Regions from separate parts of the Sphingobium cupriresistens LL01 genome, predicted to be linked through region 1. Evidence: riboswitches for the same ligand, from Rfam matches in the RefSeq annotation. Region 1 holds a riboswitch; each other region holds the start of a gene.
The links. Region 1 has a riboswitch for cobalamin ahead of V473_RS12765 (TonB-dependent receptor plug domain-containing protein). Riboswitches for the same ligand answer to the same signal wherever they lie in the genome.

Region 1 (3,271 bases):
ACGCCGAGTGACATTGGCGATCTGGTGCTGGGCTTTGCGCTGGCCGAGCGGCTGATCGGGCCGGGCGATGCGGCGTTCGATGTCGACACGCATCGTACCGACCAGGGGATCGTGGCGCGCGCGACATTGCCGCAGGACCGCACCGAGGCCTTGCTGGAGCGAGTGCGGCATCGTGTGTCGGAGTCGTCGTGCGGCATGTGCGGGATCGAAAATCTGGAGCAGGCGATAAGGCCGCTGCCCAAGGTGACGGCGGTATCGCGGGCGGACCCCGCCGCCATCTTTCGCGCATTGGGGGGGCTGTGCGATCATCAGCCGTTGAACGCGGCGACCGGGGCCGCCCATGCCGCCGCCTGGGTCGGCGCGGATGGCGCGATCTTGTTGGTGCGGGAGGATGTCGGGCGGCATAATGCGTTCGACAAGCTGATCGGGGCGATGGCGCGCCAAGGAGACAGGGCACGGGCGGACTGGGACGGCGGTTTCGCGCTGCTGTCGTCGCGCTGTTCCTATGAACTGGTGGAGAAGGCGGTGCTGAGCCAGTGCCCGATGCTGGTCACCATTTCCGCGCCGACGCGATTGGCCGCGACTCGCGCGGAGGCGGCCGGCCTGCCGCTGGTCGTGCTGGCGCGGGGCGATGCGCTGTTGCTGCGCGGCCACAGGCTGTTGCCCTAAACCGGCGACGGCTTGGCATTGCATCCGCTTTCCCCTACAGCGCGCGGCGCAGGGGCGGCTTGGCTTCCCCTGCGAGATGATCGCGCCGGTGCCCCGTCAGGGGCTTAATCGGGAATGCGGTGCGGGCGTGCGAGCGCCCAATTCCGTGGCTGTCCCTGCAACTGTAAGCGGATAGTGCGATGCATATGGTCGAAAGACCGGCCACTGGACCGATGTCCGGGAAGGCTATGCATTCGTGCTGCGACCCGCGAGCCAGGAGACCTGCCGGCGCTTGGTCGCTCTTGCTTTGGTCCAGGGGATGGCCAGGGCACGGTGGTTTTTCCGTCGAGCGACGCCATGCGGCCGGGGCCGCATCGGGTTGTGGACGGGATATGGCGCCATCCCTTGCCTCTGCCTGACCGCGTTGCGGACGCCCCAGCCCAAGTCGCACAGGCGCCGGGGGGTATATATGCTGAAAACAGGTATTTCTCTGGTGGCGCTGATCGTAGCGACGCCGGTTCTGGCGCAGGATGACCAGATCGTCGTCACCGCCACGGGCGTCGCGCAGTCGCGCGACGAGGTCGGCCAGGCGATCACCGTGATCGACGCGGAGACGATCAAGACGCGCCAGGCGATCGATGTGGTCGACCTGCTGGCGACGACGCCGGGCGTGCGCTTCAACCGCAACGGATCGACCGGCGGGGTAACCGGCGTGTCGCTGCGCGGCGCGGAAACGACGCAGACTTTGGTGCTGATCGACGGGGTGAAGGTCAACGATCCCAGCGGCATCGGCGACGGTTATGATTTCGGGCCTTTGCTGACCGGCAATATCAAGCGGATCGAGATATTGCGCGGCTCCAACTCGGTAGTGCATGGCAGCCAGGCGATCGGCGGCGTGGTCAATGTGATGACCGGCGTGCCGGCTGAAGGGTTTGGCGCGAACGCATCGGTGGACTATGGCTATAGCGATACGCTGAACGCCAAGGCGGACGTGTCGGGCACCAGCGGCATCGCCGCGGGCGGGATCGGCGCGGCCTATTTCCGTACCGACGGCATTTCGTCGGCAGCCGGGGGCACGGAGCGCGACGGGACCGAGAATATCGCGGCCAACGCGCGGCTGACGCTGAATTTCACCGAGGCGCTGAGCCTGGACCTTCGTGGCTATTATATCCATGCGGACATCGACTATGACAGCTTCTTCGGCGCGCCTGCCGACAGCAGCGATGTGAGCAAGCTTGACCAATATGTCGGCTATGCGGGCCTCAACCTGGCGCTGCTGGATGGCAAGCTGACCAATCGCGCCGCCGTCACATATCTGCGCAACGACCGCGACTATTATTTCGTGCGCGGCACCGACCCAGACTATGGCTATTCGGGCACCAACCTGCGGTTCGAATATGAGGGCGTCTATGCGCCGGTCGAGCAGGCCAAGCTGCTGTTTGGCTATGAGCATGAACGGCCCGACTATGATTTCTTCGGCTTTGGCGACACGGCGAGCGCGAAGATCAATATCGACAGCGTCTATGCGCTGGCGATCGTCAAGCCCTTCGCAGGCCTGGCCGTCACCGGCGGCGTGCGCCATGACGACCATAGCCAGTTCGGCGGGGCGACGACCTTTGGCGCCAACGCCAACTATTCGCCCAATGGCGGCGCGACCAATGTGCGGCTGAGCTATGGCGAAGGATTCAAGGCGCCTTCGCTCTATCAGCTATATGACATCTATAGCGGCAATACAGCGCTGCGGCCGGAGCGGTCGAAAAGCTACGACATCGGGTTTGACCAGAGCCTAGATGGCGGGCGGGCGATGCTGTCGGTTACGGCGTTCCGCCGCGACACGCGCGACCAGATCAATTATGATTCCTCGCTGCCACCCTTTGGCGGTTATAATAATCTGGACCGCACCCGCGCCAAGGGCGTGGAAGCGTCGATCGCGCTGAAGCCGGTCGATGCGCTGACCGTCACCGGCAGCTACAGCTATGTCGATGCGCGGGATCGGTCGGCGGGGTCGGCCAACTATGGCAATCGCCTGGCCCGCCGCGCCGCCAATGCGGTGAGCGTGTCGGCCGACTATGTCTGGTCGTTCGGCCTGTCGACCGGCGCGACGGTCACGATGGTGGGCGACAGCTTCGACAATGCGGCCAATACGCGGCGGCTGGACGGCTATGCGCTGGCCGGGGTGCGGGCCTCGATGCCGCTGGGCGCGCATCTGGAAGTCTATGGTCGCATCGACAATCTGTTCGATGAGACGTACCAGACGGCCTATGGCTATGGCTCCTATGGCCGCGCTGCCTATGGCGGCGTGCGTGTTCGCTTCTGATCGACAGGCAAGGGGGCGGGCGTGATGCCTGCCCCTTCAGCGCGGCGCGTTCAGTCGCGCCATGATGGTGCGCGCCGCCTGCACATAGGCGGGGCCGCCGCACACGGTCCAGCTTTGCGGCAGGCTGATGCGCGGAACGGCGGCGAGCGCGGGGTGGTGCAGCATTTCGGTGCCCTGATCGACCACGCGGTCGGTGGCGCTTTCCACGATCAGCCATTCGGGGCGCGCGGCGACCATTTCCTCCAGCGGCACCTGCGCCAGCGGGGGCTTGCCGAGCTTTGCCGCCAGGTTGGTGAGGCCCATGCG
Region 2 (3,271 bases), on a different contig from region 1:
ATTGAGGCGCTGGCGGCGCGGGGCCTGCTTTGCCACAAGGCGGACATGACACCGAATCGCGCCGCCCTCCTCGTGGATGCCATCGCCCCCTTGCCGGTATGGCGCACGTCGTGACGCCGCGACTGGGCGCGGGATTGGTGATCGGCGCCCCGGCGTCGGGCGCGGGCAAGACGATGGTGACGATCGGCCTGCAACGCGCCTTCACCGATCGCGGCCTGAGCGTGCAGGGCGCCAAATGCGGACCCGACTATATCGACCCGGCCTTTCACGAAGCCGCGACTGGCCGGCCCTCGGTCAATCTGGACGGCTTCGCCATGGCGCCGACCATGCTGCAGGGGCTGGCGGCGCACGTCGCTACAACTGTCCAACTCGTCGTCGCGGAAGGCGCGATGGGCCTTTATGACGGCGCACGGTCGCCGGGTCGTTCGGGCGCGTCGGCCGATGTGGCGCGGCTGTTGGGCTGGCCGATGCTGCTGGTCGTCGATGCCCGCGCAGCGGCGCAGACGGCGGCGGCGGTGGCGCATGGCTGCGCGACCTTTCCCGGCGCGCCGGCCATCGCCGGGGTGATCGCCAACAAGGTGGCCAGCACGCGCCATCTCCGCATGATAGAGGATGGGTTCGCGCGTATCGGCCTGCCGCTGCTGGGCGCCATCGCAACGGAGGAGGAGCTGGCCATGCCGTCCCGCCATCTGGGGCTGGTGCAGGCTGGCGAGACGGAGGAACTGGAACGGCGAATCGACGCGATCGCAGCGCGGGTGACGGCGCAATGCGATCTGGATGCGATCCAGGCGGCGGCCGGCGCTACGACAGACGTGCCGGCGCAACCGCCCGGCATCCGGCCGCCGGGGCAGCGGATCGCCGTCGCCAGGGACGCCGCCTTCAGCTTTTTCTATCCCCATATCGTACATTGGTGGCGGTCGGCCGGTGCGGAGCTGCGCTTCTTTTCTCCGCTGGCGGACGAGCCGCCGCCCGCCGACTGCGACGCCTGCTGGCTGCCCGGCGGCTATCCCGAACTCCATGCCGCGCGGATCGCGGCCAATGGCCAGTTCCTGAACGGCCTGCGCGCCTTTGCGCGGAGCCGGCCGGTGCATGGCGAATGTGGCGGCTATATGGTGCTGGGTCGCACGCTGGAGGATGGCGACGGCGTCGTCCACCCGATGGCGGGCCTGTTGCCGATGGACACCAGCTTCGCGCGCCGGCGCAGGACATTGGGCTATCGCCGCGCGCGGCTGCGGCAGGGCGCCAGCTTCGCCTCTGTCGGCCAGCTATTGCTGGGCCATGAATTCCATTATGCCAGCATCACCGCCAGCGAAGGCGAACCGCTGGCCGACATGGCCGATGCGGAGGGGCAGGCGCTTTCCCCGGCCGGGCACCGCGCGGGTCATGTGACCGGCGGCTTCTTCCACTTGATCGCCTGATCCAACTCGATTAGGGCCGCATCTGCGTCAGGTTCCCCGCAAGGGGATCAAAAGGGAACGGGGTTCAAGACCCCGGCTGCCCCTGCAACTGTGAGCGGCGAGCCATCGAGGCACAGGCCATTGGAATCGATGATTCCGAGAAGGCGCTTCGAATACGGCATTGACCCGCAAGCCAGGAGACCTGCCTGTCGCGGTCGTTCTTCGTCCGGACAGGGTGTGCCGGTCGAACGAGGATATCCTCGCGCAACGACAAGCTGACCGTGCGGGTTCGCACGGTGGCGATGTCGTGCGCGTGCGCCCTGCATCGCCACCGCGTCGCGTCCGCCCGGTCCTGTCAACGACTGGGGGATTATGATGCATTGGATTTCAAAGAGCGGCCTTTTCATTCTAGCGGGCCTGTCCACGCCGGCCTGGGCCGATGATGCGGGCGATGTGATCGTGACCGCGCTGCGCCAGCCGCAGGCGATTGAACAGGTGGCGTCGAGCATCACCATCATCGACAAGCCGGCGATCGACGCCGCACAGGCGCTGGCGGTGTCCGACCTGCTGATCCGCACGCCGGGCGTCAGCTTCACCCGCAATGGCGGCTATGGCACGGCGACCTCGATCCGCATTCGCGGCGCGGAGGCCGACCAGACCGTGCTGGTCATCGACGGCGTGAAGTTGGCCGATCCGTCCTCGACCGGCGGCGGCTATAATTTCGCGACGCTGATGACCGGCGATACCGACCGGATCGAGATATTGCGCGGTCCACAGTCGATCCTCTGGGGCAGCCAGGCGATTGGTGGCGTGGTGAACATCGTCACCGCACGGGCCGAACGCCCGATCGAAGGCAGCTTCGATATCGAGGCGGGATCGCGCGATACCGTCAGCGCCCGCGCTGCGCTGGGCGGACGACAGGGCGCGATCGACTGGCAGGTCGCGGGCAGCCGCTTCACGACGGAGGGCATCTCGGCGATCAGCCCGCGCTTTGGCGCCAAGGAGAAGGACGGCTACACCAACGGCACGCTCAACGGGCGTCTGGGCGTCGCGCTGGCGCCGGGCGTGTCGATCGATATGCGCGGCTATTATGCCAAGGGGCGCACGGATATCGACAGCGCCGGCGCCATTCCCGACAGCCCCGAATATTCGGAAGTCGAGGAATGGATCGGCTACGCCGGCCTCAACGCCGATCTGTTCGGCGGCGCGCTGCGCAATCGCCTGTCCTTCAGCCGCAGCGAGACGCTGCGCGACAACGTCAATCCCGCCCGCAAACTGCGCCAGACCAGTTTCACCGCCAGAGGCGAGACGAAGCGCTACGAATATCAGGGCGTGCTCACCATCGCGCAGGGCTGGACCGCGACCTTCGGCGCGGAGCGCGAGGAGCAGCGGATGCGCACGGCTTCGCCTTCCGATAGTTTGGCTGCCTACGCCACGACCCGCGGGTCTGCCGATATCGACAGCCTCTATGCCCAACTGAGCGTCGAGCCGCTGGCCGGCCTGACCGTCAATGGCGGAGTGCGCTACGATCATCATTCGACCTTTGGCGGCAACACGGTCTTCGGCGCGGGCGCGGCCTGGGCGCTGGTCAAGGACCGCACGATCCTGCGGGCGAGCTATGGCGAGGGCTTCAAGGCGCCGACGCTCTACCAGCTCTACAGCGATTATGGGAACACCGCCCTGGTCCCCGAAAAGGCCCATGGCTGGGACGCCGGCATCGAACAGCATCTGTTCGACCATGCGCTGATCCTGTCGGCGACCTGGTTCGATCGCAGCACCGACAATCTCATCACCTATAATGGCTGTCCGACGACCAACCGGCCGCCGCTCTGCTATGCGCCGGGCACGACAACGCCGCGCTTTGGCTATTATGC
Region 3 (3,271 bases), on a different contig from region 1:
GCACCGATGCGGCCCCAGCCACATGGGTTCGTCGCTCAGACGGCGTTCACCGTGCCCCGGCCATCCCCTGGACCAAAGCAAGAGCGACCAGACGCCGGCAGGTCTCCTGGCTCGCGGGTCATTGCTTGATGCACGCCTTCCCAGGCCTCGCAGGATTTAGCGTCCGGCCCAGTGGCTGCTCCCCTGGAAAGGGAGCGATGTGCATCGCGCTCGCCGCTTACAGTTGCAGGGACAGCTGCGGATTTGGATGAGCGCCCTTGTCGAGGGACTGCCACCCGCACCGCCTTCCCATTTTAATCCCCTTGCGGGGAACCGGCGCGATCAGTCATCGAAGGGGGCTTGCGGCTCCCCGGATGCGGTCGGCGATACCGGCTGCCGGGGCCGTCCGCAAGCCCTGAGTGCGGTGCGATCGCCTGAAGCCGCCAGATGCGGTTGAAGGACAGGCGAACGGTCGATAGCGGCGCAATGTCGATGGCAGGCGTCGTCACGAGCGGAAAGCCGAGCGCGTGCGCCAGCGCGGCGCGGATCGTCATAGCATGGCTGATGGCGCAGATGCATCCGGGCGACTGCGCGATTCCGTCCAGCCAGCCGCCAACTCGCTGTCGCACCGCTTCCATGGTCTCACCATCCGCGGTGCCCTGCGTCGGATCGGCGATCCAGTCGGACAGGGCGGCCGGTTCGGCGGCGAAAAGGTCGGCAAACGACCGGCCCGACCAGCGCCCGGCATCCATGTCCACCAGCGCGACCTCGACCGAGGCGTCCAGCCCCATCGCCTGGGCAGTCTGCGCGGCGGCGCGGGACGGGCTGCAAAGGACATGGTTGTCGAAACCCGGCGGCAGGCGGCAGGCGGCGGCATCATGCGCGCCGCGTGCGTCCAGGCCCTCGTCCAGCGCCGGGAAGCCGCCGACCCGGCTGGACGGCGTGGACGCCGCGCATAGGAGAAGGAGGGATGTGGACAGCGGAACCTCCAAGACATGTTGACGTCGCGCCATCGCGCACCCTAAACAGCGCGGGCATCAGGAAGAAGAAGCCGGTGAGATTCCGGCGCGGTCGCGCCACTGTTATCGACGTACAAGGTCGAGAGCCAGACCTTCTTCCTGAACGAACAATCTCTCGCGGGACGCGCAATCCCTTATAGGAGTCTGGGTTATGTCAACGACTGCCGCACTGTTCGACGACCATTTCATTCCCGTCCAGGGCGGTTCCGCCATCCCGATCGAGGACATCGCACCATGGGCCGTGTTCGGCACACTGATTGCGCTTATTTTCCTTTATTTCGTCAGCACCGAACAGGGCGCCGTCGCCTTGTTCGACGGCATGTATGTGCATGAATATGTGCATGACGGCCGCCATCTTCTCGGCTTTCCCTGCCACTGATCCCAGGCGATGACCAAGAGTCTGTTGTGGCGCGGAATGCTGGCCGGCATTCTGGCGGCCCTCGTCGCGACGATGTTCGCACGCGCGATCGCGGAGCCGCAGATCGATCTCGCCATTGACTATGAGAGCGCACATGTAGTGCATCATATGGACATGCCTTCGGATGGGGAGCAAGCGGAACTGGTAAGCCGGGCGACGCAGAAGGGCGCGGGTCTGCTGACCGCGCTGGCGCTCTACGGCGCGGCGGTCGGCGGGATTTTCGCGCTCATATTCGCCTATGGTTATGGACGCTTTGGCCGCTTCGGTCCACGCAGCTTCGCTCTGTTGCTCAGCGGAATCGCCATCTTCCTGGTGGTCATCGTGCCGGGAATCAAATATCCGCAGACGCCGCCGGCCGTGGGCAAGCATGAAACGGTGGGTCTTCGCACCGCCGCCTATTTCGCAATGATCGCCTTGTCGGTGGGCGGGGCGGTGATCGCTGCCAAGATCAGAAGCGTGCTGGCCCTATCCCGTCCGGGCATCGATGCGACGTTGATTGCGGTGGGAGCCTATGGCGCGATGGTCGTGCTGGGCCAGTATCTGCTGCCCAGCGTCGATGAAGTGCCGGCTGATTTCCCGGCGACCCTGCTGTGGAACTTCCGTTTGGCCTCGATCGCGACCCAATTGCTGTTGTGGGCGACAATCGGAATCGTCTTTGGCCTGGCGGCGGAACGGGTGATGGCGCGCCCATAGCTCTGGGAATATCTATGTCGCCAGCATCTGCACGATCATGCTGTCGCAATGGCGGTCGATCGTGCCGATCGGGCAGGATGCGCTGCTGTCGCGCGCCGACAGCGAAAGGTTGCTGACGGCGCGGCGCATGATCGAGGATCGCTGGCGGAGACGCTGACGCTGGACGGCATCGCGCATCGAAGCGCGAAAATCTGGTCGCGCAGGCCCAAATTGGGCGGGGCGCCGGGGACGCCTTTGCGTTGTGGAAAATTATGCGCGTAAGCTGCTAATGCGATTGACTTGCATGATGCGCGTCGGATAATCCGGTCATCGTTTTGACGAGGAGTGTTCCGATGGCCCCGCCCATCCATTATCGGGCGAGCCGCTGGCGATACCGCGCCAATGTCGCTTTGCGCACCATCGCCGGGACGGTCGGCGCCTATGGCGTGGCGGCCTTGGGCGCCGCAGCGCTGGCGCGCACCCTGCCGATGGCTCGGGTGGAGGCGGTGACCTTTGCCACCATGATCGCCTATCTGATCGCGCCTGGCGTCTCCATCTGGGCCTTTCTGGCGCGGGGGCCGTGGCGCGCGGTCGCGGGCGTGGTGCTGGCGGCGTTGGCGCTGGGCGGCGTGGCCTGGATCGCAGGGCAACCGGCATGAGCGGGACGAGCGCCATGGTGCGCGATGGAGCGCGGCAGGCCATGGCCTGGCTGCATGGCTGGACCGGGCTGCTACTTGGCCACATCCTCTTCATCATCTGCCTGGCCGGGACGCTGGCCGTGTTCAAGCCGGAGATCAGCCGCTGGATGCGCCCGGAAATCAGCGGACAGGCCGATCCGGTCCGCGCGATCACGGCCGCGACCGAGTGGCTGTCGACCAATACGACCGGATCGGCAGGCTGGTATCTGTCCGCACCCGACGGCCGGTCGAACGTGGTCAATGCCAATTATGACAGCGGCGGCGCCTATATGAGCCGGGCGCTCGATCCGGTGAGCGGCGCGCCGGTGGCGCGCGACACGCTGGGCGGGGAATTTTTCTACCGCCTGCATTTCGAGCTGGAACTGCCCTATCCCTGGGGACGGTTGCTGGCGTCGCTGGCGGCGATGCTGATGCTGGTGGCGATCATCACGGGCATCATCGCGCATAAGCGCTTTTTCAAGGACATCTTCACCTTCCGCCCCGGC

Region 2: linked by a shared signal. The riboswitch ahead of V473_RS20555 (TonB-dependent receptor plug domain-containing protein) and the one ahead of V473_RS12765 (TonB-dependent receptor plug domain-containing protein) in region 1 are both predicted to bind cobalamin.
Region 3: linked by a shared signal. The riboswitch ahead of V473_RS17830 (CbtB domain-containing protein) and the one ahead of V473_RS12765 (TonB-dependent receptor plug domain-containing protein) in region 1 are both predicted to bind cobalamin.

What each region holds. Positions count from the first base shown of each region.
Region 1 covers NZ_KQ130434.1:2,646,227-2,649,497, reverse strand. The annotation lists gene fdhD (formate dehydrogenase accessory sulfurtransferase FdhD) at 1-669, shown strand, start outside; cobalamin riboswitch at 739-952, shown strand; gene V473_RS12765 (TonB-dependent receptor plug domain-containing protein) at 1,118-2,965, shown strand; gene V473_RS12760 (ABC transporter substrate-binding protein) at 3,002-3,271, opposite strand, start outside.
Region 2 covers NZ_KQ130438.1:132,185-135,455, forward strand. The annotation lists gene V473_RS20545 (GMC family oxidoreductase) at 1-5, shown strand, start outside; gene V473_RS20550 (cobyrinic acid a,c-diamide synthase CobB) at 111-1,418, shown strand; cobalamin riboswitch at 1,431-1,621, shown strand; gene V473_RS20555 (TonB-dependent receptor plug domain-containing protein) at 1,770-3,271, shown strand, end outside.
Region 3 covers NZ_KQ130436.1:274,132-277,402, reverse strand. The annotation lists cobalamin riboswitch at 80-332, opposite strand; gene V473_RS23060 (histidine phosphatase family protein) at 294-992, opposite strand; adenosylcobalamin (AdoCbl) riboswitch at 1,017-1,101, shown strand; gene V473_RS17830 (CbtB domain-containing protein) at 1,150-1,377, shown strand; gene V473_RS17825 (CbtA family protein) at 1,387-2,109, shown strand; gene V473_RS24170 (hypothetical protein) at 2,122-2,286, opposite strand; gene V473_RS17820 (ketohydroxyglutarate aldolase) at 2,442-2,747, shown strand; gene V473_RS17815 (PepSY-associated TM helix domain-containing protein) at 2,744-3,271, shown strand, end outside.